Regions from separate parts of the Solibacillus sp. FSL W7-1436 genome, predicted to be linked through region 2. Evidence: riboswitches for the same ligand, from Rfam matches in the RefSeq annotation. Region 2 holds a riboswitch; the other holds the start of a gene.
What was found. Region 2 has a riboswitch for cobalamin ahead of cobT (nicotinate-nucleotide--dimethylbenzimidazole phosphoribosyltransferase). Riboswitches for the same ligand answer to the same signal wherever they lie in the genome.
Positions count from the first base shown of each region.

Region 1: another riboswitch for cobalamin. It lies ahead of cobJ (precorrin-3B C(17)-methyltransferase); the one in region 2 lies ahead of cobT (nicotinate-nucleotide--dimethylbenzimidazole phosphoribosyltransferase).

Region 1 is NZ_JBBOWV010000001.1:2,954,384-2,957,553, reverse strand. It holds gene cobJ (precorrin-3B C(17)-methyltransferase) at 1-1,393, opposite strand, end outside; cobalamin riboswitch at 1,537-1,723, opposite strand; cobalamin riboswitch at 2,141-2,315, shown strand; gene MKX73_RS14480 (energy-coupling factor ABC transporter permease) at 2,438-3,170, shown strand, end outside.
Region 2 is NZ_JBBOWV010000001.1:556,931-560,100, reverse strand. It holds gene MKX73_RS02805 (MBL fold metallo-hydrolase) at 24-944, shown strand; cobalamin riboswitch at 986-1,163, shown strand; gene cobT (nicotinate-nucleotide--dimethylbenzimidazole phosphoribosyltransferase) at 1,257-2,315, shown strand; gene MKX73_RS02795 (hypothetical protein) at 2,883-3,170, shown strand, end outside.

The DNA of each region.
Region 1 (3,170 bases), 2.4 Mb from region 2:
TATCATCAAAAACCGCGCGATAACATGCCATACCACATCCATTAAAACCGACGTGCAGCTCTTTCGGCATTTTAATGCCACCGAGCGTTTCCATGATCTGTTCGGCATATGGAATGGATTCCGCTTTTTCCCCGTAACAGAAATCACACGCCTTGACGATTACTACGTCACCGACCGGTTGAACGAGTAAACCTGTTTGTTCCACTGTTTTGACCAGTTTTTCAGGCGAATCGGTCGGTACCTTCAGTACAAGACGGTGGTCAGGCGTATACTCCATCGTACCTCTTTCTCCGACAACCTCTGCCAATGTAATCATTTGATGGGGTGTAATCATTTTATTGGCAACACCCGGTGATACAGCAAACTCAAAGATGGATTCCACCTGTTGCTGCACTAAAAAAGGGTTTTCTTCAACTTTTACAGCAGATGTTTCTTTATGTACGAGCGTTAGTGCTTCATTTGCCAGCTGTAATGCATTTGCTTTAATATCCGCTGCTGGTTCAACTGTTTTTTTCTCGATTGCTACAATTTTTTCATACCCGGTCTTCGATTCACCCGTTTCCTGATCCAATGCCCATGGTTCCGCTTCTTTTTTCAATCGCTGGTGCGGTTTTAACAGCTGTTTTTCATCACCTAATGTATATTTTCGCTGATAGCCGCGCGGTGTAATGATTTTATTGTCATAGTAAAATGTTGAAGAGTTCCCCACGACGACCGTTGTCAGCATTCCGATATCATGTTCCAGCATCTCTGCCAATGTTGTTAACACAATATCCTGTGTATCCCGGTAAGCAGCTTTTACTAGTCCAACAGGTGTATCAGGAGAACGATACTTCAGCAAAATACGCTGTGCTTCAACAATTTGTCTTGTGCGTCTGCCGGATTTCGGATTGTAGAACGCAACGACAAAGTCTGCCATTGCAGCTGCCTCAATCCGTTTTTCGATGACCGTCCACGGTGTTAAGTGGTCACTTAAACTAATTGTGCAAGAATCATGCATAACAGGAGCGCCTAGTAAACTTGCACAGGAGTTAATCGCAGATATTCCCGGAACTACTTCCACTTCAATGCCTTCTTTTGCAGTCCAGCCCTTTTCGATTAATACTTCGTATACGAGCCCTGCCATTCCGTATACACCCGCATCCCCACTGGAAATAACAGCAACTATATGACCGGCTTCAGCCTGTTTTACAGCTTCCTGGGCACGTGATACTTCCTCTGTCATTCCTGTACTGACAATGGTTTTCGCCGTCACTAAATGCTCGATCAGTTCCACATACGTCTTATAGCCCATAATATGGTCACTTTGCTGTAGAGCATCGACTGCGCGTTTTGTTATATGCTCCCGATCTCCAGGACCAAACCCTACAACAAAGATTTTTCCTTTTTGCATGTTAACACCCTCCATTTAAAAAATAAAAAATGCCCGTACCTCTCGTCAGAAAGAGGTACGGGCATGTGAAATTAATACTTAAGAAAGTATAGAAAAACACAAAAACAATTACTTGTTTCGCCTATACTTCTCCCTCCGAAAAGTAAGTATCGTTCGAATAAGCAGGTTTCCTGGCTTAAGCTTCCTTTTACTTTCACATCTTCCCATCATTACGACAGTGATTCATTGTGATTTCATCAGCTATTACAGTAGCGGGGGCTGCATTAGTCTTTCACTAATTTCCCTTTTACCTTACAAAAATCTGTAAGCACTTATTCAAATTGCAAATTATTAAATTATTATAAAATTAAAAATAACATAGTCAAATAAAAAATGATAGGGTAATTATTACCTCATTAATCTTTTTCAGCATAAATGAAGCGGTTATAATTTGTGAATTAAGTGGTTCGTACATAAATTTACTAGTTAACTAATCAAAGTTTGTCGATTATTAATTATTCATTTTTTATCCAATTACACTATCTCAATTAGCAATTTTTCAGTTGATAGGAATAGTCTCTTGTTCCCCCATCTAGTAATTCTTTATACGTTGAACCATTCAAAAGGATTATACAATATTCCAGAAATATCCACACACAAGCGAGAATTAATTTATCTACAATGTTTACATCCAAAACCGAATAGACGAAGTATTCAAAAAAATATCGTGACAATCCAAAAAACAAGTGATAATATTTCCAACATGGTGACAATTGAATGATTTTTGGTGCTTTTTAAGCTTAATAGGGAAACCGGTGCGATTCCGGTACTGTCCCGCAACTGTAACTCGGAGTATTGCATAACACGCCACTGCATTTTTTGTGGGAAGGCTTGTAATACATTGAAGAGGAGTCAGGATACCTGCCAAAAATGACTGATTCAGACCTACGAGGATAGGTGCGTGAAAATAAGCGCTTGACGCTTGTTTTTTGTAATGCACTTTTACTCTGAAAAGTGTATTTTTTTGTGCACTTTTTTCATCAAAAAGAAAAAGGAGTAAAAAACATGAAACAATTATTACCAAAACTTGCTTACTTCGGTATCGTTCTGTTATTTATACCGAAACAAGCATACGCCATGCACATTATGGAAGGATTTTTACCAATCGGATGGGCACTATTCTGGTTTGCTCTATGTTTACCGTTCCTGGTAAAGGGCCTACAAGTAATTCGTCTAGTCGTAAAAGAAAATCCGGAAAGCAAGCTACTACTCGCGCTTTCAGGTGCTTTTACATTCGTATTGTCTGCTTTAAAAATTCCATCGGTTACAGGCAGCTGTTCTCATCCCACAGGTGTTGGTTTAGGTTCAATTTTATTCGGACCGTTTGTGATGAGCGTCTTAGGTTCAATCGTCCTATTATTCCAATCCGTTCTACTTGCACATGGTGGACTTACAACATTAGGTGCGAATATTTTCTCAATGGCCATTGTGGGTCCTTTTATTGCTGTTGGTGTTTTCAAACTCGCGACAAAATGGGGGTTATCCTTTAGTGTAGCTGTATTTTTAGCGGCAATGCTTGGTGATTTAGGTACATATGTAATGACATCTGTTCAGTTGGCATTAGCCTTCCCTTCTGAAGCAGGCGGTATTTTAGGATCATTCCAGAAATTTGCGGGCATCTTTGCACTAACACAAATTCCGCTCGCAATTAGTGAAGGGTTATTAACGGTTATGATTATGAACTTCCTGCAAAAATATAATATGAGAGAATTAGTTCAACTACGGATTTTAAAGGCAA
Region 2 (3,170 bases):
TTTAGAGGTAGGGGAGTGCTGCGATGAGAGAACGCTTTTCAAATTTAGACGAAGATGATCGACTCGGAACATTTAAGGATGTCCTGAAATGGCAGCGATCAAAACAAAAGAAGATCGTTGATTACGAAGTACCGCAGTGTGAAGATAAGCAGGTTGCGTTTTTACAAAGTAACCGCTCGGAGCAAACTGTTACGTGGATTGGCCACTCGACATTTTTAATTCAAAAAGAAGGGCTTAATATTTTAACGGATCCGGTTTGGGCAAATTGGATGGGCGTGGCGAAACGGTTAACGAAGCCGGGTTTGCAGTTAGATGAGCTGCCGGATATTGATATCGTACTTATCTCGCATGCGCATTACGATCACCTGCACGTACCGACGTTAAAGGCATTGAAAAAACGAAACCCGGATTTATTATTTCTCATTCCGGAAGGGCTCGGTTATTTGATGAAGCGTCATAAGCTACGCAACTTTACCGAGCTATCATGGTATGACAAGCATGAGGCAGGGACGCTTGAAATTCATTTCGTTCCCGCGAAGCATTGGACAAGACGCATGCCGTGGGACACGAATACATCGCATTGGGGCGGCTTCGTATTGCAAACGGCATCGGATGCGCAAAGTATTTATTATGCCGGAGATAGCGGGTATTTTAGAGGCTTCAAAGAAATCGGCGAACGCTTCAATATCTATACAGCATTAATGCCGATCGGTGCATACGAGCCGGAATGGTTTATGCATGCCTCTCACGTGACACCGGAAGAAGCGATCCAGGCGTTCTGTGATGTCGGGGCAAAAGTGTTTATTCCAATGCATTACGGTGCGTATATGCTGGCGGACGATACACCGAAAGAAGCGATTGACCGGCTGCATGTTCATTGGCAGCGAGCGAGTTTAGAAGATGTGGAGTTGAAAATGTTGACGATTGGGGAGACGTATAAATAGACCCCTTGACGAAAAAACAGGTTCAAAGTAAAGTAATGTTAAATTCATCAAGCATTAGGTGCCCGTTAAGGGAGAATAGGGAATAAAGTGAAAAGCTTTAGCGTAATCCCAACACTGTATGGAGGAGTTTCATAGCAAAACCCACTGGATGTCAATCTGGGAAGGAGCTAGGAAACTGTGAATCTGAGCCAGGAGACCTGCCTAATATGCTTACTGTTTATAGACACTGGATATGTCTGTAGTTTATTTGTGTTCGAATAAACTGCAGGCTATTTTTATTGTCAAAATTCATATTAATGGGGGAAACGAAACATGAAATTACTACAGCAGACACTTGAACAAATTCAGGAAATCGACCGACAAATGGAAGCAGCCGCACGACAGTACATAGACTCTTTAGCCAAACCGCCGCAAAGTTTAGGAAAGCTCGAATCATTGGCAATGCAGATCGCCACAATTACCGGGGAGCTTGCGCCGAAAATCGATCACAAAGCGATGATCGTCATGGCAGCGGACCACGGTGTGTATGAGGAAGGGGTAACACCGAACCCGCAAAGTACAACGGTTTTCCAAACACTATCGTTTCCGAAAGGGACGACAGGGATGTGTACGATTGCCAAAGTTACGAATGCACAAGTCATCCCGGTGGATATCGGTGTAAAAGAAGACTTGCCTCAAGATGCCGGGGTCATCATTAAAAAGGTGAAATACGGGACAGACAATATGGCAAAAGGACCTGCGATGACGCGTGAAGAAGCGATCCGAGCGATTGAAGTCGGGATTGAAGTCGCAACAGAAGCCATTCAAAGCGGTGTCAATCTAATCGGTACAGGGGAAATGGGCATTGGAAATACGACACCGAGTGCTGCGGTGCTTTCGGTACTTCACGACTGTGATCCGCTGGAAGTAACGGGTTTTGGAGCTGGTGTCGGGGCTGGCGGCATCGAATATAAAGCCGAAGTTATCCGAAAAGCGATTGCATTGAATAAGCCGAATGCGGATGACCCGATTGATGTTGTGGCAAAAGTAGGCGGGCTGGAGATTTGCGGGATGGCGGGAATTTTCCTTGCAGCTGCAGCGAATCGTGTGCCGGTCGTAGTTGATGGGTATATTTCAACAGTTTCGGCATTGATCGCCTATAAATTGAATCCGAATGTGAAAGCGTATTTGATTCCATCGCATTTATCGGAAGAGCCGGGCGCAAAAATCGCGGCCGAACTTTTAGGACTGGAACCGATGCTGCATATGAATATGCGGCTTGGGGAAGGATCTGGTGCTGCACTGGCGTTCCCGATTCTTGATGCGGCGTGTTCGATGATTACGAATATGGTCACACTGGAAGAAGCGGCAGCGCTTATAGTAGCGAAGTAGAGAAGTTATTCAAAAAGTAAAATTAATAAAATAAATTTTAAGAAACGGGCTACATTAAAAGTAATAACTACTTTTAGTGTAGCTTTTTTTATAAATAAAACGTTCCTGGAAAATAAGTGCAGTTTTTCAGTCTATTCCATTTGTTTTACCAGTAAATTATCTAATAAGCGGAACTCCCGTCTCATGTACAAAGCGGGGAGAACTCAAAAGAAAGCCCTATCCACTCCTCGTAAATGCAATGTGTGACCAAAACACTCAAAGTAATGAATAGAACTTGACTTAATTTTACAGAAAATTCAGTAAAAATCAAGCAATTGTCCTGTCAAATGCATGCCCTCTGTAATATCCTATATTAACTACATGTAAAAACATCTGTGAACTGTTAAAAATAGTTAAAAAAGTGCTTTTTTCATGGAACCTGGAATAAAGTAACCGTTAAATAGGGTAAGGAAAAGTAAGACCAATAAAGAGGAGAGGCGGGAGGGGCATTAAAGGGAACGGGGTGATCACTATTTCTCCGTATGTGAAAGGTCGTTTTTGAATATATTCGAAAAGGATGAAGATAATATGAATCAAATTTTTAAAAAAGATGAGTTTATTATTATTCCTTTTTATAAAGGGCGAAAGCAGGAGTATATGGTCGTCAATACGAAGAAGGAATTTAAAAATGGACATACGCACTTAAAATCATTTAAGATGGCCAAGTATTTGATCAATCTTGCGCGATGCCAAAAAATTAATTCCGGGTTAAGACCATATTTATTAACAAGCCTCACGAGAATATCAGCAGATCGTGAATATATTCAGAAATTGGAAGAGCTTCTGGCCGTAAAAAGAAGTAAAGGATCCAAAGCC